Regions from separate parts of the Amycolatopsis sp. NPDC043885 genome, predicted to be linked through region 2. Evidence: predicted binding sites of a transcription regulator. Region 2 holds the regulator's gene; each other region holds the start of a gene.
The links. Region 2 encodes HspR, which represses chaperone genes until heat shock. Its sites were predicted from a motif close to ANNTTGAGTNNNNNNNACTCAANNT; they were not measured.
Positions count from the first base shown of each region.

Region 1: the regulator HspR is predicted to act here: its motif matches at 2,552-2,576, upstream of AC069I_RS41675 (adenylate cyclase).
Region 3: the regulator HspR is predicted to act here: its motif matches at 8,649-8,673, upstream of lon (endopeptidase La).

Region 1 covers NZ_JBWKEA010000026.1:95,457-106,024, forward strand. The annotation lists gene AC069I_RS41655 (hypothetical protein) at 95-748, shown strand; gene AC069I_RS41660 (hypothetical protein) at 772-1,152, shown strand; gene AC069I_RS41665 (hypothetical protein) at 1,198-1,347, opposite strand; gene AC069I_RS41670 (hypothetical protein) at 1,533-2,468, opposite strand; gene AC069I_RS41675 (adenylate cyclase) at 2,577-3,545, shown strand; gene AC069I_RS41680 (hypothetical protein) at 3,548-4,522, shown strand; gene AC069I_RS41685 (adenylosuccinate synthetase) at 4,519-5,712, shown strand; gene AC069I_RS41690 (NUDIX domain-containing protein) at 5,709-6,341, shown strand; gene AC069I_RS41695 (D-Ala-D-Ala carboxypeptidase family metallohydrolase) at 6,347-7,105, opposite strand; gene AC069I_RS41700 (AMP-binding protein) at 7,357-9,060, opposite strand; gene AC069I_RS41705 (crotonase/enoyl-CoA hydratase family protein) at 9,101-9,943, opposite strand; gene AC069I_RS41710 (alpha/beta fold hydrolase) at 10,073-10,568, shown strand, end outside.
Region 2 covers NZ_JBWKEA010000001.1:1,470,386-1,480,953, reverse strand. The annotation lists gene clpB (ATP-dependent chaperone ClpB) at 1-1,480, opposite strand, end outside; gene AC069I_RS07410 (MFS transporter) at 1,570-2,754, opposite strand; gene AC069I_RS07405 (MarR family winged helix-turn-helix transcriptional regulator) at 2,830-3,294, opposite strand; gene AC069I_RS07400 (globin domain-containing protein) at 3,565-4,770, shown strand; gene AC069I_RS07395 (globin domain-containing protein) at 5,228-6,328, shown strand; gene AC069I_RS07390 (lytic polysaccharide monooxygenase) at 6,489-7,241, shown strand; gene AC069I_RS07385 (DUF305 domain-containing protein) at 7,226-7,834, shown strand; gene AC069I_RS07380 (heat shock protein transcriptional repressor HspR) at 8,048-8,476, opposite strand; gene dnaJ (molecular chaperone DnaJ) at 8,482-9,657, opposite strand; gene grpE (nucleotide exchange factor GrpE) at 9,691-10,461, opposite strand; gene dnaK (molecular chaperone DnaK) at 10,458-10,568, opposite strand, start outside.
Region 3 covers NZ_JBWKEA010000001.1:541,850-552,417, forward strand. The annotation lists gene AC069I_RS02745 (TIGR03619 family F420-dependent LLM class oxidoreductase) at 1-803, shown strand, start outside; gene AC069I_RS02750 (hypothetical protein) at 841-1,050, opposite strand; gene AC069I_RS02755 (SGNH/GDSL hydrolase family protein) at 1,167-2,099, shown strand; gene AC069I_RS02760 (MaoC/PaaZ C-terminal domain-containing protein) at 2,398-2,802, opposite strand; gene AC069I_RS02765 (MaoC family dehydratase N-terminal domain-containing protein) at 2,799-3,248, opposite strand; gene rpmG (50S ribosomal protein L33) at 3,337-3,501, opposite strand; tRNA gene AC069I_RS02775 (tRNA-Met) at 3,547-3,619, opposite strand; tRNA gene AC069I_RS02780 (tRNA-Thr) at 3,669-3,741, opposite strand; gene AC069I_RS02785 (putative bifunctional diguanylate cyclase/phosphodiesterase) at 3,821-6,436, opposite strand; gene AC069I_RS02790 (GNAT family N-acetyltransferase) at 6,717-7,655, shown strand; gene AC069I_RS02795 (SAM-dependent methyltransferase) at 7,674-8,522, shown strand; gene lon (endopeptidase La) at 8,690-10,568, shown strand, end outside.

The sequences.
Region 1 (10,568 bases), on a different contig from region 2:
CCGCGCGTTAACGGATCCGGCATGGATTCGTCCGATCGGTTCGCGACGACAGCAGGATGTTGTCGCGCTGTGAACGGCATGTTAATCGTCCACAATGGACAGTCAGTGGGCGGTCCTCGCGTACCGCGGCGGCGGGGTCGCGATAGCCTCCCGCGAATCGAACGTGGCTCAATGCCACGGCATCGGGCCCGGCCGGGTCAGAATGGGCCGGCCACGACCGGCCGACGAAAGGATCGCCTTGCGCGTCTCGACCACCACGGGAACGTGGCGGCGCCTGTTCGCGGCCTGCGCCGTCACCGGAACGCTCGCCGCCTGTTCGGGCGAAGATCCGCCACCGCCTGTCACCTCGATGTCGGTCTCGCCGCCCTCGCTCCCCACAGCGGTGTCCAGCGTGCCGGTGCCGCCGATCCCGTCGCGGACCCCGCCGAGTCCCTCCGCCGCCCCGCCTCCCACTTCCCAGCCGAAATCCGCTGAACCGGTTCAGGGTTCGTGCGGAACGGTCACCGCGGCCAGCGGGCTGACCCTCCAGGTGCTCAACGGCCCCGGCGTCTCGTGCGCGGACGCGACCGGGATCGTCGGTTCGTTCCACCAGAGGATCGCCGGACGGCAGTCCGCGGGCTCGGACGAACCGGTCAGCGAGACCGTGGACGGCTGGCTGTGCGTCTCCGGCGCCCCCGCCGCGCAAGGCGGCACCAGTTGCAGCAAAGGCGAACAGAACGTGTTCGCCGCCGTCGTCCCCGTCGAATGAACCATCCTCGAGAAGAAGGGCCCATGAAGAGCCTCGCCGTGCTCCCCGCCGCGTTCGCCGTCGTCCTGCTGAGCGGTTGCGGCGCCGATCCCGCTCCCGCGGCCGCGCCGCCGCCCTCCCCCGCCCCCACGGCTGACCAGGTCCTGGCCGGTACGCCGTGTGGCGAGGTCACCGGGTTCCAGGGCGCGAAGAACAAGGTCGTCGTACGCGGGAAGGCCGAGTGCGCCGAAGCGACGCAGGTGCTCACGGACTACTTCGCCAAGCTGACGCCCGCCGAGGCGGCGTCACCGCAAGGGCCCGGCCCCGTGGTGGTCGGGGCTTGGACGTGCGGGAGCGGGCCGAACGATCCGGTGACGAGTTGTTCGACCGAAGACGAGCGCCAGATCGAAGCGACCCGCTCCTGAGCCTCAGTCGCCCCAGTTGGCCGTACATGGTGCAGGCCTCGAACCTCAGTCCTGGTTTCGAGAACCCGCCGTCCCGCGACACGTCACCTTGCCGCAGTCGGCGGTTTTGCCCACCAGGGCCGTGCCGCCCTGCTTGCCACCGGAGAGAAGGTCGCGCAAGGCGAGGCCGAAACCGGACAGATCGTCACCCTTCACGAACTCGAAGGTGTGTCGATGGGCGCGGTACCGGCGCCGGTTTCCGTCTGAGGTACATGAAGGTCGAGTTTCCTCGGCTCAGCCGAGGGAAGGGTCCTTCACCCGCGGCCGCTGTGGCTGCTCGCGTACCTGGGAAAGGCCTCCGGGTTTCCGCGCCTTTTCCGACACACGAGTCCTTTCGTCGTTCACTGGAGCCTCAGCAGGACTTCGTGTTCGAGTTTGCCGACAAGAAGGTACTCGGGCCGATATCCGGGCGGGACCACGAAACAGACGAGACCCGTGGTGCCGCCGAAAGCGCCGGGAGCGCCCGCGCAGTCCTTGACCCGCTCCGGCTCACCGTGTTCGTCGGCCGACAGTTCCAGCGGCGTGTCGCCGAGGCGGGACGCCTCGATCCGCAAGGTGAGGACGTGGAATCCGCTCAACCACGCCTCGGCTCCCTCGGGCGGCCCGGTCCTGCTGTCGAGCACCCGCACGGCCGCCTCCCCGGATACGGCGGTCTGCCCACGGGCGAACACCGGCGGCGGTCCCCATAAGTCGCGACGGTGTTCCCAGAGATTCGGGACGGGGTCGGCCGCCTCACGGTAGGCCTTCCCGCCGAAGCCGACCGGCGTCAGGACCACTAACGCGGCGAAGGCCAGCCCGGCCAGGAACGGCAGGGACTTCCACGCGATCCCCGGTCTCGCCACTCTGACCAGCACGATGGCCGCGAGCGCCAGGAGCGCCCAGCCGAGGGACATCGCCGTGATCTTCTCCCACGGATGGTGGGCTTCCACGACGTCGGCGGCCCCGCGCACGGACAGAACCCGGTCCGTCACCGACGAAAGCCGGGCGACCACCGGATCAGCGAGGCCGAACGCGTCTCTTGTCGGCACTTCGATCGCGCGGCCGTCTTCGGTGATCGCCAGAACCTCGTAGGAGGTACGCGGGCCGTGCTGTCCTTCGGTGGTCGTGGAGTTCGTTTCGGAGATCACCGCGCGCACATCGTAGGTGCCGGCCAATCCTTCGACGGCCCATCGTCCGGCGAAGGCCGCGACTGAACCCCAGACGATCCCGATCACGAACGCGATGATCATCGCGTTCGTGCGCTGCCCGTCTTTCCGATCCAGTTCGAAGAAGACCACCAACACCCCCTGTCCGGCTCGCCCAGCCTATGGGCCGAGGCCGCCGCACGGCACGGGATTTGTACCCACCCCTTGCGATCCGAAGTAAGAGTCATCTAGACTCAAACTATGCTCACCAGGGAAGACGCCGTGAAGGCGGTCGAGAACGCGGTCGACGCGGCCGCTCTGTTCGCCCGCCATCGCTACCGCGAACTGGCGGCCGCGCTCCACCCCGACCGCAACCCCGGCGACGAGCGCGCCCACCGTGCCGCCGCCACCCTCAACCGCCTTCACGACGACTGGAAACGCGCCAGGCGCCAGGCGGTCACGACGGCGACCTCGACGTACACCCTCACCGCACCGCACGCGGTGGGCAGTGTCGCCACGACGTACCGGACCACCGGGCCACACCTGGTGAAACTCGTCCGCGACCCGGCGCTCAATCCGCTGATCCACGCCGAATGGGACGCGTTGCGCGCGCTCGACGGCTTCACCGAACGGCACCGGTGGCTGCGCCCCTACTACCCGCGGCTGCTGGACACTTCCGGTCCGGTGGCCAGAGGTGACCGCGCGTTCAGCGTCCTCGATCCGCTCGTCGACGGTTTCGTCACCCTCGCCGATATCGGGAAAGCCTTCCCCGGCGGGCTCGACGGCCGCGACTACGCGTGGATGCACCGCCGCCTCCTGCGTGCCGTGGCGGGCGCGCACCGGGCGGGTGTCGTCCACGGCCACCTCACCGCGGACAACGTGCTCGTACATCCCGGAGAGCACGGCATCGTCGTAGTCGGCTGGTCCTTCGCCGTCGAAGACGGTGTGCTCCCGCTGGCGGCGGACAAGTCCGTCGACTACCCGCCGGAAGTCCACAAAGGACTACCGGTGACCGTGGCCACCGACGTCCACATGCTCCACCGCATGATGCTGGAACTCCTGGCACCGCACGAAACCCGCCAACGCGAATTCGCGACCTGGTGCACACAGGAAGCCCCGGCACAACGACCCGACGCCGCCGACCTGCTCGACGAGTACGACGCGCTGCTCGACGACCTGTACGGCCCCCGCACCTTCCGCCCCTTCACCATCCCCGAGACAGGAGCCTGACCATGGGACACGGACACTGGGACGACAACGCCTACGCCGCCGCGAAGACTTTCCGGCGGGCCAAGGGCGAGGACGACTTCGGCTACACCGCCGATCTGCGCTCCAAGCCCGCGAAAGACTGGAAGGTCGCGCCCGCGCTCGACCCGCTGAACGCCGTCCGGGAATGCCGGGATTCGGCCGACCACACCGATTCGACGCCGATCGCGGTGCTGTTCGACGTCACCGGTTCGATGCGCCGGGTGCCGCGGGTCATGCAGGGCAAGCTCGGCAAACTGCACGGCCTGCTGAAGCGCCGGGGCTACCTGGCCGACCCGCAGGTGATGTTCGGCGCGATCGGTGACGCCGACAGCGACCGGGTCCCGCTGCAGGTCGGGCAGTTCGAATCGGACAACCGGATGGACGAGCAGCTGCGCACGATCTTCCTCGAAGGCGGTGGCGGCGGGCAGAAGAGCGAGTCCTACGAGCTGGCCGCCTACTTCATGGCCCGGCACGTCGTGACCGACGCGTGGCAGAACCGCGGCCGCAAGGGCTATCTGTTCATCATCGGCGACGAGCTGAACAAGCCCGCGCTGGAGGCGCGCCACATCCGCCGGGTGATCGGGGACGACGTACGGGAGGACATCGACCCGGCCTCGGTGTACCGGGAGCTGGCCCGCAAGTGGCACGTCTTCTTCGTACTGCCGAACCAGTCGTCGTACTACAACGACCCGGAGATCGGCGAACACTGGAGCGGCCTGCTCGGCCAGAACTTCCTGAAGCTCGACGATCCCGGCGCGGTGTGCGAACTGATCGCGGCCACCATCGGGCTGGAAGAGCGGGTCGTCGACGTCGACCGTGCGCTCGCCGATCTCGCGGACGTCGGCTCGGTCGCCGAAAGCAAGGCGGTCGGCAAGGCGCTGGCGAAGCTGGGCACCAAGACGGTCGTCACGTCGGCGGTGCCCGAGGCCGAGGGGCCGAGCGACGTGGTGCTGCGATGAGTCTCCTGGACGGTCACGTGGTGGTGGTCGGGCTCGGCTTCGGCGACGAAGGCAAGGGCGCGGTTGTCGACGCGCTCTGCGCCGACCGGCCCACCACCGCCGTGGTCCGCTTCAACGGGGGCGCGCAGGCCGCGCACAACGTCGTCGTGGACGGGCGGCACCACACGTTCAGCCAGTTCGGGGCGGGCACGTTCGCCGGCGTGCCCACCCATCTGTCGCGGTTCGTGCTGGTCGAGCCGTTCGCGCTGGCCGCCGAAGCGCGGCGGCTGGAAGCGGCAGGTGTCCGGAATCCGCTCTCGCTGCTGAGTGTGGACGGCCAGGCCCTGCTCACCACCCCGTTCCACATCCACGCCAACCGGGCAAGGGAGGAGGCCCGGGGCGTGAACCGGCACGGCTCGTGCGGGAAGGGCATCGGCGAGACCGTCTGGTACTCGCTGCTGCCCGGGGCCGAGCCGGGTGACGTGGTGGAGAGCCAGGAGGTGATCGGGACGCCGGGGGAAGCGCCCACGGTCGCCGACTGCGCCCGGCCGTCGGTGTTGCGGCGCAAGCTGGACGCGCTCGCGCGGTTCTATGCCCCGCTCGCCACACCACCGCACGGCGTGGACGAACTGGTGGCGCTGTACCGCGATTTCGCGGACGCGGTGCGGATCACCGACGGGGACGAAACGGGACGGCTGGCGGATTCCGGGCGGCTGGTGTTCGAGGGAGCGCAGGGGGCTCTCCTCGACCAGCACCACGGGTTCCATCCGCACACGACCTGGTCGACCACCACGCCGCACAACGCCCGCGCACTGCTGGGCGGGCGCCCGCACGCCGTCCTGGGTGTCACGCGGACGTACCTCACCCGGCACGGCGCGGGACCGCTGCCGACCGAGTCCGCCGCCGTGCTCGCCCGCTTTCCGGAAGCGCACAACGAAACCGGCGAATTCCAGGGCGCGTGGCGGGCGGGTCATCTCGACGCGGCCCTGCTCGATTACGCGATCGCGGCCTGCGACGGCGTCGACGCGCTCGCGGTGACCCACCTCGACGCGACCGGGCTGGCGGTCGTCCCCAAGGACGGCTCTCCCGCCGTCGACCTGACGGATCCGCTGGCGTGGTTCGGTGCGCGGCTGCCGGTGGCCGTCACCGGGTACGGCCCGGACAGGGCCGGTTACCGGGTCGCGGAGGCAAGGTCGACAATCTACGCGTGATCGAGTCGACGCCGGTGTCCGTTGACGTGCTCGTGGTGCGGTTCGCCCCCGGCACCAGGAACGTGCTGCTGGGAATCGCGCCACGAGCCGCCGAGCCCTTCGCGGGAGAACTCGCCCTGCCAGGGGTGCTGCTCGGGCTCGGGGAACGGCTGAGGGAGGCGGCGCACCGGGCGGTGGCCGGCAAACTCGGCCTGCCGTCCGACGCGCTCTCGGCGACCGGGCAGCTCGCCACCTTCGACGAGCCGAACCGTGATCCCCGCGGTCCCACGCTCTCCATCGCCTTGTGGGCAACGGTGGATCCCGCGCTCGACGAGCCGGGGAACGTGGTGTGGGTTCCGCTGGACGAGGTCCCTCCGCTGGCGTTCGACCACGACCGGATCGTGGCGGACTGCCGCCCGATGCTGGCCGAACGGCTGTGGCGGGACGTCGCGTTCACCGCCGGGCTGCTGGGGCCGATCTTCACGACGGCGCAGGCGCTGGACGTCACCGAAGCGCTGACCGGGGACCGCCCCTATCCGGCCAACCTCGGCCGGACCATGGAGCGGGTCCCCGGTTTGCGGCGCACCACCGAACACGCGGCCGCCCTCCCCAAGGGAGGACGGCCGCCGTCGCTGTGGCGCTGGGAATGACGAGGTCAGATCCCGCAGGAGGAGGCCGACCAGAACCGCGTCGACCGGTGTGCCACGTGGGTGTGATCGTTGTGGCCGGGGTAGCCCGGCCCGAGGATCTCCGCGAACCCGTGGTTACGGGCCTGCTTCGCCAATCCGCAGAAGCCCTGCGAGCCGGCACCGAGATCGACGGCGTCACCGTAGAGATGACGGCTGTTGGTCGCGCCGCCGACCGCGTTGTTGCAGGCGACGCTGCGGAAGCCGCCGTTGACGTCGATCGGCCGGTCGCCCATGGCGTGCCGCATCGCCTGCAGCTTCCACATCGAGACCAGCGCGTTGGCTTTCGCCGTCGCCGGTGTGACGTTGCCGCCCGACCAGTCTGAGTTGCACCGGTTCAGTTCCGCGTAGGTGAAGTTGATCGGCGTGCAGTCGTCGTCCTGCAACGCGTAGAGCTTCGAGAACGTGGCCGAACCGGCGATGCCGTCCGCGGCCAGCCCGTACGCCTGCTGGAAGCGGGTGACCGCGGCCTTGGTCCCCGCGCCGAACTGGCCGTCGAGGGCGAGCACACCACCGTAACCGGGGTACCCGGCGACCCGGATCTGCAGTTGCCGGACGTCCTCACCGGACGCGCCCTGGGACAACGTGCGTCCCCAGGAGTAACAGGCGTCGGCGACGGACACTTCGCCCGCCGTCACCGGGCCCGGATCGGCGGCGGCCGGAGTGGCCACCGCGGTACCGAGCCCGGCCACCAGGGCGAGCATCGGCAGGAGGAAACGAATGCGCATGACAGGAACACCTTTCAAGCAGGGAAGGTGAGACCCGTGACCCCCACGGGTTGTCAACGATTCACTGCCGAGGATGCTAACGCGGTTCCGGTTACCGCGCTGTGGGTCGTTCGACCCACACGCCCAAGCCGGAACACGCGTGCTTGAAGACGTGACTCGCGTGCTTGGAGGCGGAACACTCCGGGCCGGGCGAGTTCCGTGTCCAAGCACGCGAGTTCCGGCTCCGAACACGCGAGTTCGGGGCCGGGGCGTCAGCCCTTCAGCTGCGGGAAGTCCTCCTCGCGGAACTCCCCCGCCGGGCGCCCGTCGGCTTCGTTTTCGCGTCCGCGCAGTTCGACCCGCCGGATCTTGCCGGAGATCGTCTTCGGCAGTTCGGTGAACTCCAGCCGCCGGATTCGCTTGTACGGCGCCAAATGCTCCCGGCAGAAAGCCAGGATGGACACCGCGGTGTCTGCCGTGGGCTCGTGCCCGTTCGTCAGGACGACGTAGGCCTTCGGCACCGCGAGCCGGATCGGGTCCGGCGCCGGGACGACCGCCGCTTCGGCGACCGCCTCGTGTTCCAGCAGGACACTTTCCAGCTCGAATGGCGAGATCCGGTAGTCCGACGCCTTGAAGACATCGTCCGTGCGGCCCACGTAGGTGATGTAGCCGCGTTCGTCGATCGATCCGACGTCCCCGGTGTGGTAGAAGCCGTTCGCGAAGGCCGCGGCGGAACGTTCCTCGTCGTCCGCGTATCCGGCCATCAGGCCGACCGGTCGCTTCTCGAGGTCGAGGCAGATCTCGCCCTCCTGCGCGCGTTCGCCGGTGACGGGGTCCACGAGCGCCACGGTGAAGCCCGGCAACGGGCGGCCCATCGACCCCGGCACGACGTCCTGCCCGGGCGTGTTGGCGATCTGGACGCTGCTCTCCGTCTGGCCGAAACCGTCGCGAATCGTTACGCCCCAAGCCTTTTCGACCTGGTCGATCACTTCGGGGTTGAGCGGTTCGCCCGCGCCGACCACCTTGCGCGGCGGCGTCTTCAGCACGGTCAGATCCGCTTGGATGAGCATCCGCCACACCGTCGGCGGGGCACAGAAACTGGTGATGCCGCACCGGTCCATCTGCGCCATCAAGGAGACTGCGTCGAACCGCGCGTAGTTGTGGAGGAACACCGTCGCCTCGGCGTTCCACGGCGCGAAAACGTTGCTCCACGCGTGTTTCGCCCAACCGGGCGACGAGATGTTGAGGTGGACGTCGCCCGGTTCGAGGCCGATCCAGTACATTGTGGACAGATGGCCGACCGGGTACGAGACCTGCGTGTGCTGCACGAGTTTCGGCTTCGCGGTGGTCCCCGAGGTGAAGTACAGCAGGAGCGGGTCTTCCGCCGCAGTCGGGCCGTCGGGCGTGAAGATGTCCGCTTCCTCGTAGGCGTCCACGAAGGACCGCCAGCCCTCGACCGGTTCACCGACGGCGATGCGCGTGTAGCCGCCCTCGACGTTCTCGAACTTGTGCGCGTCGACGGACCGGATCACCACGTGTTTCGCCGCGCCCCGCTCGACCCGGTCGGTGAGGTCCGCCGGGCCGAGCAGCGTCGAGGCCGGGATGATGACGGCGCCCAGTTTGATCGCGGCGAGAATCGTCTGCCACAGCTCGCCCTGGTTGCCGAGCATCAGGATCAGCCGGTCGCCCCTGGCCACGCCGAGTGAGCGCAGCCAGTTCGCGACCTGGTTGGACCGCCGCGCCATCTCCGGATAGGTCCAGCGGTTCTCGATGCCGTCCTCTTCGACGATCCACAGCGCGTACCGGTCCCGGTTGGCCGGGTCGGCCGCGACGACGTCGAACCAGTCCAGCGCCCAGTTGAACTCGGCGGGCCGGGGCCAGGTGAAGTCGCGATAGGCGGTCTCGTAGTCCTCGCGATGGGCCTGCAGGTAGTCCCGTGCCTCGCGGAACGTGCGGTATGCCTCCGAAGCGCTCACGATCGTCCTCCTGGTCCGCTGATAGGGCCGCCGGTTCTTTTTACTCCCCCTTGAACTCGGGCGCGCGGCGCTCGAGGAACGCCTGGACGGCCTCGCCGAGGTCCTTGCTGGGCAGGAACGCCGCGTTCCAGGCCGAGACGTAACGCAGGCCGTCCGCGACCTGGCGTTCGGTGTTGGCCGAGAGCACGTTCTTGGTGCCCTGCACGACCAGCGGCGGGTTCGTGGCGATCTCCGCCGACAGCTTGCGAGCTTCGGCCAGCAAGGTGTCCTGATCCGCGTGGACGTCGTTGACCAGGCCGATCTTCTCGGCGCGGGCGGCGTCGATGTCCTTGCCGGTCAGGGCCAGTTCGCGCAGGTGTCCCTCGCCGATGATCGGCGCGAGCCGCTGCAGGCTGCCGAGGTCGGCCACGATCGCGACCTTGACCTCGCGCACGCTGAACTTCGCGTCGGCGCTCGCCAGGCGGATGTCCGCGGCCGCGATCACGTCGACACCACCGCCGATGCACCAGCCGGAAATGGCCGCGATGACCGGTTTGCGGCATTCCGCGACCGAGGACACGCTCGCCTGGAGGGTCTTGACCTCGTCGAGGAACTTCGTCCGCGGGCCCGCGAGGGCGTCGCCGCCGAGCATTTCGCCCCAGCTGGGCATCATGGCGGGCAGGTCGAGCCCGTAGGAGAAGTGCTTGCCGCTCCCGGTCAGCACGACCGCCCTGACCTGCGGGTCCGCGTCGAGCGCACGGAAGACGATCGGCAGCTCTCGCCAGAAATCGGGGCCCATCGCGTTGCCCTTGGACGGACCGAGCAGCGTCACTTCGGCGACGTGCCCGTCGATGTCCACCTTGAGCGAAACGAGATCGGGAAGACTGTCAGCTGTAGCGGTCATGGGGTCATCTTGACTCATGTGATTGACAGGCTGCCAACGGCCACTGTGCCCGGCCGCCCCTGAGATGCTTTCCTGGTACCAGCGAGTACTACCGGTGAGTACCCGACGATCGACGAAGGACGGTGGGACATGAGCCCGGCCAGCAGCGCCACCGCGGTCGCCGACCTGCCCGCTCCGAGCACCGCACGCGGGCGCGAACGATCCTCCCGGCCGATCGAGCTGTCGGGATCCTTCACCCATGAGGGTCACCGGCTCGCCTACACCGAGTTCGGCTCCGGCGACCGGGTGGTCGTCCTCACCCACGGCATCATGCTGACGAGGCGGATGCACGCTCCGCTCGCCCGCAGGCTGGCGCGGGCCGGTTTCCGCGCGGTGACCCTCGACCTGCTCGGTCACGGCGATTCGGACCGGCCCACCGACTCGTGGCTGTACTCGATGCCCGCATTCGCGGAGCAGACCGTCGCGCTGCTCGACCACCTTGAAATCGACGCCGCCGTCATCGGCGGGACGTCCCTGGGCGCCAACGTCGCGCTCGAAGTAGGCGTCGCCGCCCCCGAGCGCGCGCTGGGCCTGGTCGTCGAGATGCCCGTGCTGGACAACGCGATCGTCGCGGGGCTGATCACCT
Region 2 (10,568 bases):
CGCGTTCGGCGCGTTCGGACTCGCCGCGCAGCTGCTCCAGCTGCTCCTTGAGTTCGCGGACGCGTTCGATCGAGCCCTTCTCGTTCTGCCAGCGCGCGGTCAGCGCGGTCAGCGTCTCCCGCTTCTCGGCCAGCTCCGAGCGCAGCGCGGCGAGCCGTTCCTTGGAGGCGGCGTCGTCCTCTTTGGACAGAGCCATCTCCTCGATCTCCATCCGCCGCACGGCGCGCTCGACCTCGTCGATCTCGACGGGCCGCGAGTCGATCTCCATGCGGAGCTTCGACGCGGCCTCGTCGACCAGGTCGATCGCCTTGTCCGGCAGGAACCGGGCGGTGATGTAGCGGTCGGACAGGGTCGCGGCGGCGACCAGCGCGGCGTCGGTGATGCGCACACCGTGATGCACCTCGTACCGTTCCTTGAGCCCGCGCAGGATGCCGATGGTGTCCTCAGTGGACGGTTCGCCGACCAGCACCTGCTGGAAGCGCCGTTCCAGCGCGGCGTCCTTCTCGATGTGCTGCCGGTACTCGTCGAGCGTGGTCGCGCCGACCATCCGCAGCTCACCGCGGGCGAGCATCGGCTTGATCATGTTGCCCGCGTCCATCGCTCCCTCGCCGGTCGCGCCGGCGCCGACGATGGTGTGCAGCTCGTCGATGAACGTGACGACCTCGCCCGCGGAGTCGGTGATCTCCTTGAGCACGGCCTTCAGCCGCTCCTCGAACTCACCGCGGAACTTGGCACCCGCGACCATCGAGCCGAGGTCCAGCGCCACCACGCGCTTGCCGCGCAGCGACTCCGGCACGTCACCGGCGACGATGCGCTGGGCGAGCCCTTCGACGATGGCCGTCTTGCCGACACCGGGTTCACCGATCAGCACCGGGTTGTTCTTGGTGCGGCGCGAGAGCACCTGCACCACGCGGCGGATCTCGGTGTCGCGGCCGATCACCGGGTCCAGCTCGCCGGCGCGGGCGCGTTCGGTCAGGTCGACGCCGTACTTCTCCAGCGCCTTGAACGTGCTTTCCGGATCCGCGCTGGTGATCCGCGCGGAGCCGCGCACCTTGGCGAACGCCTCGCGCAGCGCGTCCGGGGTGGCGCCGTGCCGCTTGAGCAGCTCGGCCACCGGCCCGCCTTCGGTGGCGAGGCCGACGAGGAGGTGCTCGGTCGAGACGTACTCGTCGCCGAGTTCGGTCGCGAGCTTCTGCGCGTGCGTCAGCGCTTTGACGGCGTTCGTGTCGAACTGCGGGCTCGACACGGTGGCGCCCGTCGCCGACGGCAGCGCCGCGATCAGCGGCTCCAGCTCCTTGTGCACCTGCGCCGGATCGGCCCCGACCGCGGTCAGCAGCGGTGCGGTGAGCCCCTCACCCTGCGCCAGCAGGGCGCCGAGCAGGTGCGCGGCCGCCACGTGCGGGTTTCCCGCCATCGTGGCCGCCTGCGCCGCCGACGAGATCGCCTGCTGGGTCTTCGTGGTCGGGTTGAAAGCGTCCATCCCTCACCTCGTACTAGGTCCTGCGAAGTTCTTGTCGACAGGTACAACGTCAGCAAAGTTGAGTCTGTTCCGCTCAACCCTGAAAAGTTTCAGCCTCCGGTCGGGGAGACCGCCTCCACGGGCAGGCGGGGACCCACCCGGCCGAGGCCGACCACGGCCGTACAGGCGCACGCGGCCACGAGCACCCACGGGATCCAGACTGCCACGGAGAACAACGCCACGACGGCCGGAGCGATCACCGCCGCGAGCGTGAACGCGTACTGGAAGGCCGCCAGGTACCGGCCTCGCGCCTCCGGCGGCGCCGCGGCTTCGGCCAGCGCCCCGGACCGGGGGCCGAACGCGAGATCGCCCGCGGCCAGCACGAGGGTCGCACCGAGCAGGTAAACCGGCTGGAAGACCTTCGGCACGAACACCACCAGGAGGCACGCCAGGCACCACACCGCGAACAACGCCGAACCCGCACGCATCGCGGCGATCCGGGTCATCCTCCTGGTGAGCCGCAACGCGATGACTCCACCCAGACTGGTGACGACGGTGAGGAGCGCGATGATGGCCCCGGGAAGCCATCGAGGGCCTTGCAAGGCGTTGAACACGTACACGGGCATCCCGATGAGGAAGAAGTCCATCGTGAGCGCGAACAGCCCGCTGAACACGATGAGCGCCAGGTACGGGCGGTTCCGCCAGACCCGCGCGGGCCCCGAGCAGCGCGGCGAAGGCCGCGGGGCGGGCGTGACCAGCGTCGACAGGATGGCCGCGGCGATGACGAAGGTCGCGACGTCGACCATCACGGCGACGTACAGGCCCTCACGCCCGATCCACACCAGCAGTCCGGCCGCCGCGAGCCCGCCCAGCCCGAAGCCCGCGGAGCGCACCATCGCGGCTTCGGCGAACGGCCGGTCCTTCGGCCCTTCGCCCGCGACGTCGGCGATGAGCGAGAACTGCGAGCTGTAGAACAGCTGCTGCCCGGCCGCGAGCATGACGGACGCGCCGACGACGCCGGCGAACCCGTCGGCCAGCAGGAAAGCGCTTGCTCCGGCGGCCTGGAGAACGTGGGAACAGATCATCACCGTCCGCGGGCCGATCAGGTCGACGAGGCGGCCGGCGAGCGCGGGAACGAGCAGCCCGGCGAACGCGCCGAGCGTGACCGCACCTCCCGCCTGGGCGAGCGGCAAACCCACCACGCGGATGACGAAGACGAGGCCCAGCGGAAGGAAGAGTCCCGAGCCGAAGTTGTCGATACCCAACGCGACCAGCAACGCGACCCTGCTTCGCACACCTTCGACGCTACCGGCGTGACGGCGTCGCGAAAGGTCCGTTCAGTCAAGACCGGTGGGTAAGAACGGCCGCCGTCAAACGTCGCATGTCCGGGCGGACAGGGCCGCTCGGACGTCCGCGTTCATCTCCGCCAGCCGCGTGGTCAGCTCGAGGACCTTTTCGTCGTCCCAGTCACCGAGCGCACGCTCCATGAACTCCAGATACCCGGCCCGCCTGCGCCCCAGTTCCGCACGCCCGCGCTCGGAGATGCTGATGATCGACGCGCGGCCGTCCTCGGGCGCGGGACGGCGGTCCACCATCCCCGCCGCGGACAGCTGGGAAATTTGACGACTTATGACCGAAAGGTCCACAAAGCGTCGTTTTGCCAATTCCGAAGGGCGCGCCTCGCCGTGCTTCGCCAGGTCCGACAGCAGCATCGCGGCCGCCGGATGCAGGCCGGGGTCGTCCTGCCAGGCCTGCATTATCCAGGCGTGCTGCAGCTGGGAGGCGGCCTTCAACTCACGCATCAGTTCGACCCTGGCGTCGTCGGCGGAGCTCATCGGTGCCTCCTGGCTACTTGTACAGTACAACTTTATTGGGTGACACTTGCGTAAGACAACTATTTACCTCGTGAGATCCCCCACTGCCGACCGGTTTCGAGTACACCCGTCCGGAGCAACGATGCGGGCAAAAGGGCTCTCGGCAGCTAGTCTCGCGAGCGAGCCGGAACCAGCCGACCGGCCCGACAGCCACTGACCGGAGAGGTGAATGATCCGTGAATTCTTCTCCAGTGGACCCTCGTTCGTGAACCTGGGGAACCGTCTTCCGGCATGCGCTACCCGATCAGCGACTCCCAGCCCGTGACGGCCGACGCGGTCAGCCCGGTCCCGCGGTCCTCGGCGCCGCGCGAAGCCCCGCCCGCGGTCACCGCGATGGTGCGCCTCATCCGGGACACCTGGGCGAAGTCGGAGCCCTTCATCCCGGAGATATCCCAGTTCTTCTACGGGATGCTGTTCACCCTCGCGCCGGCGACCCGCGACTTCTTCCCGATCAACATGGAGGTCCAGCGCGGCAGGCTGGTCCGCGCGCTGGTCCACATCGTGCAGATGGTCGACCGGCCCGACGACCTCGTGCCGTTCCTGACCCAGCTCGGCCGCGACCACCGCAAGTTCGGCGTCATCCCGCGGCATTACGAGGCCGTCGGCACCGCGCTGCTCGCCTCGCTGAAGAACCACCTCGGTCCGGACTGGACACCGGAGGTCGAACGGGCCTGGGCGGAGGCGTTCACCATCGTCGCCCGCGCGATGCAGGAGGCAGCGGCGGCCGACGTCAACCCGGCGTCGTGGTCGGCCACCGTGCTCGAACACCGGCGGCTCACCTGGGATCTCGCCCTGGTCCGCGTCCAGCCCGAGTTCCCGGTGCCGTACCAGCCCGGTCAGTACATGAGCGTCGAAGTACCGCAGCGGCCACGGCTCTGGCGCTACCTGTCGCCGGCGAACGCGCCGCGCGAGGACGGCGGCATCGAGTTCCACGTGCGCGCCGTCGACGGCGGCTGGGTGTCGCGCGCCATCGTCAGCCACACGCAGCCCGGCGACGTCTGGCGGCTGGGACCGCCGCTCGGCAGGCTGTCCATCGACCGGACCGACGGCCGCGACGTCCTGATGATCGCCGGCGGCACCGGCATCGCGCCGCTGCGCGCCATCCTGGACGACCTCGCGCAGTGGGGCGAGAACCCGAAGGTCCAGTTGTTCTACGGCGGACCGTCGCGTGAGGACCTTTACGACCTCGACGAGTTGCGCGCTCTCGCGGCCACGAACCCGTGGCTCACCGTGACGCCGGTGGTCGAACACGGTGAAGAGGCCCCCGGCTGCGTGCAGGGCACGCTCGCGGAAGCCGTTACCCAGCAAGGATCCTGGCCGGGGCACCGGATCCTCGTCGCCGGCTCGCCCGCGATGATCCGCGCGACGGTGTCCCGGATGCTGGTCGCGGGCAGCGCGCTCGACCAGATCGCGTACGACCCCTTCACCATCGACTAGGCACTGTCCGAATGCGATTCCATAATGGGGATCAGTCACCGGACGCATACCGTTACGTGACCCGGTAATCACGGAGAAAAACCCACCCGATCGGCGGATCACGCTTTCCGGCCCCAGTGGCGAAAAACACTGGTTAGCAAGGAAAATCCCGCCTGCTTGATCACCTTTACTTAGTGCCAGACGGTGTTGACGGCGCGTATATCGTTTGCTCCGTTCGAGCGGGAAACAACCATTCGTGGATCCTTTCGCGACGTTCGGGCATACAGTCGGGACCCCTCGGGGGAACACGAGCACGATGACATCGGGTCTGGAGAATATGCCCGATCCAACTGGAGAAAATCGTTCACCCATGACTGCCGAAACAGTGAAGTACGAGCATCCACCGAGTCCGTCGAGATCTTCACCGATTCCCGTTCCACCCTTGATCGAAACACCGTCGGCGGACAAGACCGTCGCGATGGCCAAGCTCATCAGGGAGAGTTTCGCCGCCGTCGAAACGAAGGCCGAGGAGCTGTCCCAGTACTTCTACGGCGTGCTCTTCTCCGTTTCGCCGGATGTCAGGGCGTTGTTCCCGATCAACATGGCCACGCAGCGAAATCGTTTGCTGCGCGCACTCGTCTACGTCGTCCAGATGGTGGACCGGCCCGACGAGCTGGCCACGTTCCTCGGTCAGCTCGGCCGTGACCACCGGAAGTTCGACGTCGTCGGCCGCCATTACGACGCCGTCGGCGTCGCGCTGATCGCCGCGTTGAAAAGGTTCCTGAAGGACGACTGGACACCGGAACTGGAAGACGCCTGGGTCACCGCGTACGGCGTCATTTCGAAGCACATGCGCGAGGCCGCGAGCAAGCAGACCGGGCCCGCGTGGTGGAAGGCGACCGTCATCGAGCACCGCCTCGCCTCCCGCGACGTCGCCGTGGTCAAGGTGCGCACCGACCAGCCGCTCCCGTATCGGGCCGGCGGCTACGTCAGCGTCGAAGTCCCGCAGCGGCCGCGCATGTGGCGATACTTCTCGCCCGCCACCGCGCCGCACCAAGACGGAACGATGGAGTTCCACGTGCACGCCGTGCGCGGCGGCTGGGTCTCGCGCGCGATCGTCCACCACACCCGGTTCGGCGACGTCTGGCGCCTCGGTCCGTCGCTCGGCGCGCTTTCGGTGAACCACACGGAAAGACGTCCGCTGCTGATGATCGGCGGCGGCACCGGCGTCGCGCCGCTGCTCGCCCTGCTCGACGACATGTCGCGCTGGAAGAACAACCCTCCGGTGCACCTGTTCTTCGGCGGCCGCCGTCCGGAAGACCTCTACGCACTCGACGAACTCCGCGGGCTCACCGTCACCTGCCCTTGGCTGACGGTAACCCCGGTGACCGAGGAAGGCACCATCGCCGGTGGCGACCGCGGCACGCTGGCCACGGCGGTCACCCAGCGCGGCGCTTGGAAGGAGCGCGACGTGTACGTCGCCGGGTCACCGCCGATGATCCGGGCGACGATCGCGAAACTGCTCGCCGCGGGCACCGACCTGGAGCGGATCAAGTACGACCCCTTCACCCTGGACTGAACCGATGCGTCCTTCGTATTAGGCCGATCGGCTGTTCCACCTGGGCTTGACGCAGCAGTAGGTCAGTGAATCATTGACCGCGGTCACCGGCGGATTTATGGTCTAGACCACATTGCTCCCCCTCACGGGAACACCGTCGTTCCATCCCCCAGGAGCCGGCATGACCGTCAAACGCAAGCTCGTGGCAGCCGCCGCCGGTGCGATCCTCGCCCCGATCGCCATCGTGGCCATCCCGCAGGTGGCCAGCGCCCATGGCTACGTACTGTCCCCGCCCAGCCGCCAGGCGAACTGCGCCCAAGGCAAGGTTTCCGGCTGCGGTGCCATCGTCTACGAACCGCAGAGCGTCGAAGGCCCCAAGGGGCTCCGCAGCTGCAACGGCGGCGTTCCCGGATTCGCCGAGCTCAACGACGAATCGAAGCCGTGGCCCGCCGCGTCGGTCGGCAACAGCGTGACCTTCAACTGGAAGTTCACCGCCTACCACCGGACCACGAACTACGAGTACTACATCGGTGGCACCAAGATCGCCGACATCAGCGGGAACAACTCCGCGCCGAAGGACCCGACGTCGCACACGGTGAGCCTGAACGGCTTCAGCGGCCGCCAGAAGGTGCTCGCCATCTGGAACATCGCGGACACGCCGATGGCCTTCTACAGCTGCATCGACCTGCAGATCGGCGGCGGCAATCCGCCCACGACGAGCAACCCGCCGACCACCAGCAACCCGCCCACGACGTCGAACCCGCCGACCAGCACCACCAACCCGCCCACCGGCGGCACCTGGGCGGCCGGGACGTCCTACGCGGTCGGCAACACGGTGACCTACGGCGGCGTCACTTACCGGTGCCAGATGACACATACGGCGATCCAAGGCTGGGAGCCGCCGAACACACCCGCGCTGTGGACACGGCAGTGAAGCTGGCCCTCGTTCTCGTCGCCGGCCTCGTGGCCCTCGCGGGCTGCGGGGCCGGCGACGGCTCACCGCCCAACGCCGGCGCCCCGATCTCCCCGGCCCCCCAGTCGGCGGAGGCGTCCGCGGCGTACAACGACGCCGACGTGATGTTCCTGCAGATGATGATCGCCCACAACAACCAGGGCGTGGAGATCGTCAAACTGGTGAAGGCCAAGCAGGGGCAGAAGCAGGAGCTGACGAATCTCGCGGCCGCCATCGAGGCGACGCAGCAGACCGAGACCACCGACATGCGGAACTGGCTGAAGGCCTGGGGCAAACCCGAGACGGGTTCGGCGGATCCGCACGCGCACCACCATCACGGTGGCGACGGACTCACCGACAAGGGCCTCCTCGAAGCACTGTCCAAAAAGGATGGTGCGGAGTTCGGCCTCGACTTCGCCGACATCTTCGTCGCGCACCAGCACAACGGGGTCGCGCTGGCGAGGACCGAGCTGAAGGACGGCAAGAACCCGGAGGCGAAGGCGCTGGCCCAGCGGATCATGGACTCGCGCACCGGCGAGGTCCAGCAGATCCGGACCCTGGTGCCCGGCCAATAACGCATTTAGTCCTCTGAATGCGGGGTAAGGCGACACGCGCGCTGGGCTCAGGCTCCGCCACCTCCGCCTTGCGAAGAAGTACATGAAGGCCCCCTTCCTGCACCTAGGCGCGAGGAAGGGGGCCTTCATGTACTTGGCAAGGTGCTGCCGCGGTGGCGTTCCGGACCCCACCCGCAGCAGGTACCTCAAAGGTGACCCGGAGCATTCAGAGGACTAATTGCGTTTTCTGGGCTTCCAGACCACGAGTGCCGTCTGCTGCCGCAAGGGAACGAGATCCTTGCGGTAGGAGGCGTGCACGGCCGCGGCCGTCTGTTCGGCGGCGACGTACGCCGCCGTGAGCTCTTCGGTCAGTTCGGCGATTCGCGCGCGGAGCGCGTCGACCTGGTTCTCCAGCTCGATGATCCGCTTGATGCCCGCGAGGTTGACACCGTCCTCTTGGGACAGTCGCTGCACTTCGCGCAGCAACGCGATGTCCCGCATCGAGTAACGCCGTCCACCGCCGGAGGTCCGGCCCGGCGACACGAGACCCTGGCGGTCGTAGGACCGCAGGGTCTGCGCGTGCAGGCCGGAAAGCTGCGCCGCCACCGAAATGACGAACACCGGGGTGTCCTCGTCCGCACCGTGCGGCAGCCCGCCGAACATCGTGCTCACCTGCCTTCGAGAAGTTCGGTGATCTCCGGTCGCGGATCGTGATCGGCCATGGCCTCCGCGTAGGCCTCCAGCGCTTCACGGGCCTTGTCGTCCAATTTGGCCGGGATGGCCGCCTGCAGGGTGACCAGCAGGTCGCCCTGCGAGCCGTCGCGTTTCGCGATTCCCTTGCCGCGCACCCGGAGCACGCGACCGCTCGCTGTGCCCTGCGGCACCTTCAGCGAGACCTTGCCCTCGAGCGTCGGCACGGTGATCGTGCCGCCGAGAGCCAGCTCCGTGAAGGACACCGGCACGGTGATCGTCAGGTCGAGGTCCTTGCGCCCGAACACCGCGTGCGGAGCGACGTGCACGCGGACGTACAGATCGCCCGGCTGCGCGCCGCCACGGCCCGGTTCACCCTGGCCTGCCAGCCGGATCCGCTGGTCGTCGGCGACGCCCGGCGGGATCCGCACGGTCAGCGTGCGGGTGCGGGTGCTGATGCCCTCGCCCGCGCATTCCGGGCAGGGGTCGTCGATGATCGTGCCGCGGCCGCGGCAGTCACGGCACGGCTCCGAGAACGCGAACGCGCCCTGGCTCCGGCTGACCAGCCCGCTGCCCTGGCAGGTCGCGCACGTCCTCGGGGAAGTACCCGGCTTCGCGCCGTTGCCGCCGCAGGTGGAACAGGTCGCCGGGCTCGACAGCCGCAGCGGCAGGGTCGCGCCCTTGACCGCCTCGGCGAAATCGATCCGGACGTCGGTCTCCACGTCCGCGCCGCGCTGCGGCCGGTTCGCCGTGGCACCGGCCGCGCCGCCGCGACGGCCGAAGAGCCCGCCGAGGATGTCGCCGAGACCGCCGAAGCCGCCCTGCTGCTGACCCGCCTGGCCGAAGATGTCGCCGACGTCGAAACCGCCGCCGCCACCGCCGGCCCCCGGGAAGCCGAAGCCGCCGGGACCGCCGGAGCCGAAGAGGCGCCGAGCCTCGTCGTACTCCTTGCGCTTGGACGTGTCGGAAAGAACGCCGTACGCCTCGGAGACCGCCTTGAACTTCTTCTCGGCCTCCGCGTTGCCCGCGTTGGCGTCGGGGTGGTTCTCCTTGGCCAGCTTGCGATAGGCCTTCTTGATCTCGTCCGCGGTGGCGTCGGAGGAGACGCCCAGCTCACGGTAGAAGTCCTTACCGATCCATTCCCGTGCACTCACCGAACGTCTCCTCCTTTCACGCCGTATCGCCGATCAGCGGTTGTTCTCATCGAAAAGTTCGCCCTCGAGCGGCAGCTCGCCACCGACGGGCGGGTCCACCGGGGCGCCCTGCGCCGACGGCGCGGGAGCCGCACCCGGCTCGTGGTCGGTGACCCCGACCAGCGCCGCGCGCAGCACGCGTTCGCCGAAGCGGTATCCGCGGCGCATGACCGTGGTGACCGTCGGCCCGGTGACGTCCGGCGACGTGCTGTGCTGGACCGCCTCGTGGACGCTCGGGTCGAAGGGCTCGCCCTCGGCGCCGAACGGCTCGAGACCCGACCGCTGCAGGCTGCCGACCAGCTTCTCGCCGACCGCCTTGAAGGCGCCCGTCAGATCGCCGTGCTGCTCCGCGCGCTCGAGGTCGTCGAGCAGCGGGAGCAGATCGTTGACGACCGACGCCTTCGCGCCGGAGACGACCTGCTCGCGGTCACGGTCGACGCGCTTGCGGTAGTTGGCGTACTCCGCCTGAAGACGCTGGAGGTCGGCGGTGCGTTCCGCCAGCTCCTTCTCCAGTCCGGTGGCCACCGACACCGAGTCGTCCACAATGGACTCCCCGAGGCCGGGGCCCGCGTGTGCGGCGGGCTCCGGCTCCGTCGGGACAGCCGGCTCTTCGGTCGGAGCGGCGTGCTTCGGACCATCCTTGGGCTCGGTCGCCGGGGCGGCCGTGCGGACCTCACCGGTCAGCGGATCGATCCGCCTACGGTCCCGCACGACCACCGGTTCGTCCGGGCCCCGGCCCTCGGTTTCGTCGTAGCGTCCGGTCACTTCTTGTCCTTCTCGTCCTCTTCGACGATCTCGGCGTCGACGACGTCGTCCGCCTTGGCCTGCGAACCGGCACCCGCGCCCGCCGCACCGGCGGCACCATCACCGGC
Region 3 (10,568 bases), 930 kb from region 2:
TCGGGTACGAGTCCTTGTGGGTCGGGGATCGGGTGCTGGCCCCGGTCTCGCCGTCGGACTTCTACCCCGGCGGCACGCCGGAACGGCCGTACCCGCCCGAGTTCGTCACCTTCGCCGATCCGCTCATCCTGCTGACCGTCGCCGCGAGCGTCACGAACAAGGTCCGGCTGGGCACCAGCACACTCACCGGAACGGTGTATCCGGCCGTCGTGCTCGCCCGGATGCTCACTTCACTGGATCAGGTGAGCGGCGGCCGCCTGGACGTCGGCTTGGGCATCGGCTGGCTTCGCGACGAGTACACGGCGACGGGCACGCCCTGGAAGGGCCGTGGCGGGCAACTGGAGGAGCTTCTCGACGTCCTCGGGAAGTTCTGGACCGGAGACCCTGTCGAGCACGAAGGCGAACGCTGGCGGATCCCGGCGTCGAAGGTCGGCTTGCGACCGGCGCAGAGCCCGCATCCGCCGGTGTTGCTGGGCGGGCTGTCGCCGGTGGCGCTGAATCGCGTCGGCCGCCGCGCGGACGGCTGGCTTCCCGCGGGACTACCCGCGCCGTATCTGGCGAAGCTCTGGGAGACCGTGGTGAGCGCGGCCGAGAAGGCGGGTCGCGATCCCGGCACGCTGCGGCGGGTCCTGCGGATCAACCCGAAGCCCGGAACCGATCTCCAAGACGTCGCCTCGCAGCTGAAGGCGGCTGCCGAAACCGGGATCGCCGAAGCCTTCGTCGACCCGCACTACCTCGCGCGGGACGTCGGCCACGCCCTCGATCTCGCCGCCGAGCTGCGCGACCTCGTCCCCCGCGACTGAAGGCCCTCCCCGTTCGCCGGGAAGGGCCTTCAGCGGCTCAGGATTCGCCGTCGGCGAGCTGAACGAGCGCGTGTGCCTTCGCGGCGTACTTCCTGTTGCCGAGGTCCCGGATGGTCTTGAGCTCGGCGAGGAGTTCGTCGTGCTTCTTGGTCAGGCCTTCGAGAGCGGACGGGGGCGCGTCCAGCAACTCGCTGATCCCTTTGTCCTCCCATGCCTTGTCGACCAGCTTGGTCAAGTTCAGGCTCACGGTTTTCGCCTTTCCTCGGGGCAGGTACGGCATCACCCTGAAAGTGATCCATGTCTCAGGCAACCGGAGATCACCCGTTCACGCGTCGTTCACCGACGAGCGGACCGATGACAAATGTGACCCAGGTCGCGTACAACGAACGGGTGACGCAGCGGAGAACGGGCGGAGGCTGCCTCTTCCTGGTGATCGTGCTGTCCGTCCTGGGGATCGCTTACCACCTGTGGGAGCGTGGGACGTCGGAGACACCTGCGGGAGTCACCGTTTCGGACGGCGCGGGCCGGTACGTGGCGCTGGGTGATTCGTACACGGCGTCGCCGGGCACCGGTCGGCCTGTGGGTGCGCCGCCGGGCTGCGACCGCTCGGACAACAACTACCCGAGCCTGCTCGCCGCGAAGCTGCGCCCGGCCGAGTTCGTCGACGCCAGCTGCGGGGGCGCCACGACCGAACACCTCACCGGTGAGCAGAAGACCCGGGACGGCACGAACGCTCCGCAACTCGACGCCATCGACGGCGACACGACGCTGGTGACCATCGGGATCGGCGGCAACGACGTCGGCTTCGTCGGCTTCGCGAGCCAGTGCGCGACGCAGGTGCAGACCGCTTCGCCCTGCAAGACCCAGCTGACCGCGAGCGGGCGCGACCAGCTGGCCGAACGGATCACCGCCGCGGCGGGGCGGGTCGGCGGAATCCTGGACCAGATCCGCTCGAAAGCCCCGTCGGCGCGCATCGTGGTCGTGGGGTATCCGACGGTGCTTCCGGACGACGACGCCGGCTGCTGGCCGGTCCTGCCCGTCGGCGCGGGGGACGTCGCCTACTTCCGCGACTCGCTGAAACGACTGAACACGGCGCTGCAGGAGACCGCGAAGGAGCACGAAGCGGGCTTCGCCGACATGTCGACAGCGAGCAAGGGGCGGGACATGTGCAGCGCCGCGAACCGGCGCTGGGTCGAAGGCCCTGCTCCCTCCGTGCCCGCGGCGCCGCTGCACCCGAACGCGCGGGGCGCGGAAGGGATGGCGGAGGTCATCGAGAAGCTGCTCAAGCTCGCGTAGGGGTTTCTCCGGACTGGCGAGGCCTCGGGATGCCGAGCTGCATGACCGGACCTTTCATGCGGGACTGTGTGGATTTCGGGTCATCCAACGTCCCAAAATCCACACAGTGGACCTCATTGGTCCGGTCATGCGCCCTTCCGCGGCTTAAAGCTGCGAAGCGACCTTTCGTAGGCTCGCGAAGCTCCTACGCGGCCGACTCCGACTCGCTGACCTGCGGAAAGAGAGCAAGGGACCTTTGCTATCACTTACTTAGGCACGCTAAGCGAGTGATAGCAAAGGTCCCTTGCTCCACTTGAGGTCAGGCGCGGACGACCGCTTGGGCCTTGCCCAGAACGGCCTTGCCCTCGAACTTGGCGGTGATGTCGACGCGGGCGGTGCCGTCGTCGTTGACCACGGCGACCTTCCCGGTGAACTCGATCGTCGCCGCGCCGTCGTTCGGCACGACCACGGGCCGCGTGAAGCGCGCGAAGTAGTCGACGAGGCGGCCGGGGTCGCCGAGCCAGTCGGTGACGAGCCGCGCCCCGAGCGCCATGGTGAGCATCCCGTGCGCGATGACGTCGGGCAGGCCGACCTCCTTGGCGAAGGCCTCGTTCCAGTGGATGGGGTTGAAGTCCAGCGAGGCGCCGGCGTAGCGCACCAGCTGCTCCCGGGTGACCTCGATGGTCAGCGGTGTCAGTTCTTCCCCGACGGTGAACGTGCTCACGCGTCCTCCCCTCGGACCACGAGCTGGGCGTTCGTGGTGGCGATCGGGCCACCGTCGGCGCCGGAGATCTCGGCGCGCAGGTTGATGAAGTCGTTCCCGGCGCGGGTCATGATGTTGTCGATGTACGTGGTGAGCGACAGGACGTCGCCCGCGTGCACCGGCCGCGTGTAGGTGAACCGCTGGTCGCCGTGGACCATCCGCGAATAGTCGAGCCCCAGCTCGGGGTCCGAGACGATCGCGTTGATCGAGGCGAGGTTGATGATCGTCAGGAACGTCGGCGGGGCGATGACGTCGGGGTAGCCGGCCGCCTTCGCCGCTTCGGTGTCGCGGTAGAGCGGGTTCGCGTCGCCGAGCGCGTCGGCGAACTCCCGGATCTTCTCGCGACTCACTTCATAGGTACTGGTCGGCGGGTACACCCGCCCGGTGAACGACTGGTCCAAGGCCACCCGAGCAGGCTACCGAACCCGAAAAATACCCGAAGCCGCCCTGGTGACCAGGACGGCTTCGGGTAAGACAGGTAGAACCGCTAGACGCTCAGCGGGTCTCTTTGTGAGTCCGGTGCGTACCGCAGTTCGGGCAGAACTTCTTCATCTCCAGGCGATCCGGGTTGTTGCGCCGGTTCTTCTTGGTGATGTAGTTGCGGTGCTTGCACTCCTCACACGCGAGCGTGATCTTCGGTCGCACGTCAGTGGCAGCCACAGCATTTCCTTCTCTACTAGGCCTGGGATACCCAGGATTACCGCGTAGCGGTGGCCGGACTTGAACCGGCGACACAGCGATTATGAGCCGCTTGCTCTGCCAGCTGAGCTACACCGCCTTACATGAACCTGGCCGCGACACGCTTACGTGACGCGGCTGAGGTCGCGAGCCCCTTTACGGAATCGAACCGTAGACCTTCTCCTTACCATGGAGACGCTCTGCCGACTGAGCTAAAGGGGCCTTGCCTCTCGCGAGGACTTGGAAAGATTACCAACTTCGGAGGACCCCGATTTCAGGGGGGTCCCCTTACCGCAAAACCTCAGGTCAGCAGGGTCAGGACGGTCTCGGAGTGCCGCCCCGGCGAGCGTGCCGTGCGGGCCTGCAGCCACGCCTCCAGGCGGTCCTCCGGCAGCGGCCGCGAGATGAGGTAGCCCTGCGCCACGTCACACCCCATCGCCTCGAGCTGATCCCGCGCGACGTCTTCCTCGACACCCTCCGCCACGACCGTGAGGCCGAGCGAATGGCCCAGTTCGACGATGGAGCGCACGACGGCGAGGTCGCCGAGGTCGGTGCCCATGCCGAGGACGAAGCTCTTGTCGATCTTGACCTGGTCGACCGGGAGCTGCCGCAGGTACGCCAGGGACGAGTAGCCGGTGCCGAAGTCGTCGACGGCGAGCACGATGCCCAGGGAGTGCAGCTCCCGCAGGATCGGCAGTGCCTTCTGCGGGTCGGACATCACACCGGACTCGGTCAGCTCGAAGGTGAGCAGCTCGGGCGGGATGCCGAAACGGTCGAGTTCGCGCGCGACCTTCGTCGGGAAGTCCTCGTCGGCCAGGTTCCGGACCGACAGGTTCACCGCGGCGGAGATGCGCAGACCCTCGTCGAGCCACTTGCGCACGCGCTTCAACGACTCTTCGAGCACGAACGACGTCAGGACGCCGATGAGGCCGGCCGCTTCGATCGCCGGGACGAACTCGTCGGGGCCGAGCCTGCCGAACTCCGGATGCACCCAGCGCACGAGCGCCTCGACGCCTTGGATCTGCCGGTTCGGCAAGGTGATCTTCGGCTGGTAGTGGACGCTCAGCTGGCCTTCTTCCAGCGACTGCCGGAACTGCGTGACCATTTGGAACCGGCGCATGAAGATCTGGCCCATGCTGGCCATGTAGCCGCGGACCTCTTCGCCGCCCTTGGTCGCGCGGACGGCGACGTCGGCGCGCTGCAGGAGCCCGTCGACGTCGACCTGTTCGTCGTCTTCCGCCGACGAAGTGGCGTAGCCGATCATCGCGTTGGCTTCGACGGAAAGCCGGTCCACCGGATACGGGGCGACGAGTTCCGCGCGCAGCAGTTCCGCGGAGGCCTGGGCGCGTTCCGGCGCGCAGCCGACAAGGAGCGCCGCGAAGGACGCGCCTTCGAGCCTGGCGAGCGGGACGTCGGGGCCGAGCGCGTCGCGGATCCGGCGGCCCGCGGCGATGACCATCCGGTCGGCCCAGACGTAGCCGAGGGCGTCGCTGACGGTGGAGAAGACGTCGAGGTCGATCCGGAGCACGACCGCGTTGGCCTGTTCCCGCAACGGTTCCTTGGCGACCTGGCGGAAGCCCGGCCGGTTGAGCAGGCCGGTCAGCGGATCGTGGTAGGCGTCGTGGCGCAGGGTCGCGAGCAGGCGCCGATTGTCCAGCGACGTCGCGAGGTGGCTGGCCATCGTGCCGAGCAGCTGGACGTCGTACTTGCCGAACCCGCGCCAGCGGGACAGCCTGTCGTGCGCTTCGACGACGCCGAGGAGCTGGTTCGCGCTGCGCAACGGGACGACCAGCGCCTCCTGCGCGCCACGGTCGAGCAACGCGGAACGGACGTCGGGATTGGCTTCGGTGATCCGGAAGTGCCGGACGTGCGCGCCGGGCAGGCGCAGCAGCGGGTCGTCGGCGGCCGGGTCGACGGGTGGCAGTTCGTCGCCCGCGACGACCATCCGCATGGTGTCCTTCGGTTCCAGCCGGAGCCTGAGCACGACCCGGCCGGCGGCGAGCTGGTCCTTGATGCGTTCGGCGATGGTCGCCCATTCGCGGACGTCGACACCGCCGACGAGTTCGTCGGCTCGCCCGGCGGGCCGCGCGGCGGCCTGTTGACCGGATCGCGCGACCATCAGGCTGACGTCGGACAGCGCTTCCATGTCGCGCTGCTCGCGGAGCAGGTCGGAGTACGCCCAGTACAAAGCGGTGAGCCCGAGGAACACCGCCAGCACGAGCGGCCAGGCCTTCGGCGTCCCGGAAATGACCAAATATCCGGAAAGGCCGACCGAAGCGTTGACGAAGCCGACGACGAGGATGCGGCCGGTCAAGCGGATCGCGGTGCTGACCCGCATGCGGCGGCGCAGCACGCGGACGGCGGCGAGCGCGAGCAGCGTGCTGACCAGCGGCGCGGTCAGAGTGCCCGCCAGCGCGGCGATCCAGGTCATGTCGTGGGCGCCGGAGGCCTGTTTCACCAGCCCTGCCACGGCGAACGCGCCGGTGATCTCCAGCAGGAAGGCGCCGGCGTTGTAGAGCACGCGGCCCGCGACCTTGCGGGCCAGCAATGTCCCGATGCCCGCCGCGAGGTGGGCGGCGAGCACGACTTCGAAGGGAGCGACGAAGAAGCCGATGACCAGCGGGATCTCGGTGAACGAGATCGTCCACGAGATACCGCTGCGGACGTCGACGTTGATGCCGAGCTGTTCGGCGAGGAGGAACGCGAGCGCGAGAATCGGCCCGATCCACAACAGGTCGTCCGAAGCCTCGAAGTCCAGCCAGAGGCTGACCGCGGCCGCGGCGGCGATGCCCATGGTGAGTACCGCGAAGGTGTAGACGCGGAACCGTCGCTCGTCGGTACGAGCCTCCGTAACGGCGCCTCCCTTGCCCGCCGGCGCCTGTGCGGCGCTCCCGGGCCTGCCGTTCGTGTCCGGCATCCGACCTTCCTTCCCGGCTGCCCAACCGGTCTTGTCCTACCGCGACCTCGGGGACGAGGGCAATACAGTACCCCGGAGGGCGTACCCGAGTCCCATTCGAGACAGTATGAGATCACCCCAGGGTTAACAATGGGCGCGTCCCGCTGACCTGCGTGGACCAAGGGGTGAAATGGGAGCGTTATTCGCGTTCCTTCCGACTACCGGAAGTCACCTGGCGCCACGCCCCGGCCAATCTCGTGAAGTTCCCGGCGGACCCATCAGTAGGGGCTTGAATAGCCCTATGAATAGCCATGCCATCGCCGCCGGGCACGCCGAGCGGCTCGCCACCGTGGACGCCCTGCTCCCCGAAATGCCTGCACTGGAGCCTGTCGAAGGCTCCGTGTCACTCTCCGCGACGGCAGGCGAGTCGGCCGCCGCCGGATTGTCGGTACGGACCGAGACGCGCCCCGATTCTGTTGACTCTCCGTGGCGGGCGCTCGTCGAGCATCGCCTCGAAGCGCGGCTCACCGGCCCTCGTCCGGAAGCTGCCCTTGACGCATTACTCACCCGATGGGATGAACATCTGAAGACCGTCGCCCCACCTGGGGATGTCGAGACCGCGGCGACCGTGGTGCGGCCCAGCCGGGACTCCCCCGGCTCGGCCGAATTGCTGCGCCGCGGCTTCGCGCCGGTGCTGGTGATCGCGGTCCGCCCGGCCGACCGGCTCGCCGTGACGGGGCCGCCCGCCACTCCCGGAGTGCACATCCGGCCCGCCGAAGCGGATGATCTCGAAACCGCCGTCGGACTCGAACTGGAATTGCAGCGTTATGACGCGCAGTTCGGTTCTGTCACTTTGCGCGAGGGCGCGGAGGAAACGATCACGGCGGAGCTGTCGAAACATCTGGGCCGGGAAAATCCGACATTGTGGATCGCCGAGCTGTACGGACGTCCGCTGGGCATGGTGCGGGTGCAGTTCCCCGGTGAGACGGCGTGGATCGGCGGCCGGGTCGCGGCCGACCGGGTCGGCTACCTGTCGTCCCTGGCGGTGGCCGAACCCGCGCGATCGAGCGGGGTGGGGACGGCGCTCGCCGCGCACGCGCACCAGGTCTTCGACGAATGCGGCACCGAAGCCGTGCTGCTGCACCACGCGTTGGCCAACCCACGATCGACGCCGTTCTGGTACGCGCAGGGCTACCGGCCGCTCGGGACGTACTGGCAGCGCCGACCCGCGGTGCCCTGATCCCGATAGGCTCATTTCGTGAAGAGGGACGATGACGCGGCCCCGGTGGCGCCGACCGGGGTCGACACCGAAAAGCCGTCCGCGGCGAGGATCTACGACTGGTTCCTCGGCGGGACCCACAACTGGGCGGTCGACCGCGAGTTCGCCCGCGCGCTGGAAAAGCAGTGGCGGTGGGTCAAACCGGGCGCGCGGCACAACCGCGAGTTCATGAACCGGGTCGTGCGCGCGGCGCTGAACGCCGGGATCCGGCAATTCATCGATCTGGGCTCCGGTGTCCCGACCGCCGGGAACGTGCACGAGATCGTCCAGGAGGAACTGGAGCCGGGCGATACGGCGAAGGTCGTGTACGTCGACTACGAGCCGGTGGCGGTGGCGCACGCGGAGCTGATCCTCGAACGGCACGAGGCGACCGGCTGGGCCGGGATCGTCCAGGCGGACATGCGGCGGGCGAAGGACGTCCTGCGGCATCCCGAGACGCTGCGGCTGATCGATTTCGACCAGCCGGTGTGCCTGATGATGATGGCCGTCCTGCATTTCGCCGGGCCGCACGACGATCCGCCCGCGCTGGTCGCGACCTACCGGAACGCGCTGGCGCCGGGTAGCTGGCTGGGGCTGTCGCACATGAGCTTCGGCGGCCAGACGGGCGAGGACGCCGACGGGCTCCACTGGATGGTCGAGCAGTACCGGAAGACGAGCAACCCCGTGTGGATGCGGGATCGCGAAGAGATCGAGCCGCTCTTCGGGGATTGGCCGTTGCTGGAGCCCGGCGTCGTCCACCTGCCCGACTGGCGGCCGGTGCGGGAGCTGCGGCGGGACGAAGAAGGCGCCCGGCCGTTCGCCTGGTGCGGGGTCGCCGTCCACCCCTGACATCCGACCTTTGATCCCAACGCGTCGCGTTTAGCAGGCTAAACGCGACGCGTTGGGCATTAGAGGTCGGAGGAGTGGGTGATCGCTGACGGCGAACGCGGAAAGGAAACAAACGGGTCGATCGGAGAGTTGAGCTAGGCAGACTCAACTAACCGAGGAGTGCACAGATGACCGACAACCGCCTCCTGCCCGTCCTCCCGCTCGATGACGACGTCGTGCTGCCGGGCATGATCGTCCCGCTCGACCTCGCCGACACGGAGACGCGCGCCGCGGTGGAGTCCGCCCAGGCCAACGCGCCTGCCCAGGCTTCCTTCCCGGGGATCCGGTCCAGTGCCGCCACGAAGGCCGAAGTGCTGATCGTCCCCCGAGTCCACGGCGAGTACGCCGAACTCGGCACCATCGCGACCGTCGAGCGCATCGGGCGCGTGCCCGGCGGCAAGACCGCGGTGTTGCTGCGCGGCACCCGCCGCGCCGTCGTCGGCCGCATCGCCGACGGACCCGGCGCCGCCCGCTGGGTGCACGCCGAGGTCGCCACCGAGACCACCGACGACAACGCCGCGAAACTCGCGTCCGAGTACAAGTCCGTCGTCATCGCGATCCTCCAGCAGCGCGGCGGCTGGCAGATGATCGACGCCGTCCAGGAGGTCGAAGACCCGTCCGCGGTCGCCGACCTGGCAGGCAACTCGTCCTACCTCAAGACCGAGCAGAAGCTCGAACTGCTGACCACGCTCGATGTCTCCACGCGACTGGAGAAGGCCCTCGAATGGAGCCGCGAGCAGCTGGCCGAGCTCGAGGTGACCGACACCATCCGCAAGGACGTCCAGGAGGGCATGGAGAAGCAGCAGAAGGAGTTCCTGCTGCGCCGCCAGCTCGAAGCGATCCGCAAGGAGCTGGGCGAGCTCGACGGCACCGCCAACGACGACGACTACCGCGCCCGCGTCGAGGCCGCCGAGCTGCCGGACGCGGTCAAGAAGGCCGCACTGTCCGAAGTGGACAAACTGGAGCGGACCTCCGACCAGTCCCCCGAGGGCGGCTGGATCCGCACGTGGCTGGACACCGTCCTCGAACTGCCGTGGAACGAGCGCACCACCGACGTCCACGACATCGCGGCGGCGCGCGACATCCTCGACGCCGACCACGCCGGTCTCGACGACGTGAAGGAACGCATCATCGAGTACCTGGCCGTGCGCAAACGTCGCGCGGAGTCCGGACTCGGCCCGGTCGGCGGCCGTCGTTCGGGCGCGATGCTGGCGCTCGCCGGTCCTCCCGGGGTCGGCAAGACGTCGCTCGGCGAGTCCGTGGCGAAGGCGATGGGCCGCAAGTTCGTCCGGGTCGCGCTCGGCGGCATCCGCGACGAGGCCGAGATCCGCGGTCACCGCCGCACCTACGTCGGCGCGCTGCCCGGCCGGATCGTCCGCGCCATCAAGGAAGCGGGCTCGATGAACCCGGTCGTGCTGCTCGACGAGATCGACAAGGTCGGCGCCGACTACCGCGGCGACCCGACGGCCGCGTTGCTGGAGGTGCTGGACCCGGAGCAGAACCACACCTTCCGCGACCACTACCTCGAGGTCGAGCTCGACCTGTCCGACGTCGTGTTCCTGGCGACGGCGAACGCGCTCGAGACCATCCCCGGCCCGCTGCTGGACCGGATGGAGCTGGTCACCCTCGACGGCTACACCGAGCACGAGAAGGTGACGATCGCCCGCGACCACCTGCTCCCCCGCGAGCTGGAGCGCGCCGGCCTCGGCAAGGACGACGTCACGCTGACCGACGGCGCGTTCAGCCGCATCGCCGCCGAGTACACGCGGGAAGCCGGGGTGCGCAACGCGAACCGGACCATCGCGAAGGTGCTGCGGAAGGTGGCGACCAAGGTCGCCCTCGACGAGGTCGAGCTGCCGCTGACGATCGACGCCGACGGGCTCGAGACCTACCTCGGCCGTCCTCGGCACCTGCCGGAGTCCTCGCTGCCCGCGTCGACACAGCGAACGTCGACCCCGGGCGTGGCGACCGGGCTGGCCGTGACCGGCGCCGGCGGTGACGTCCTCT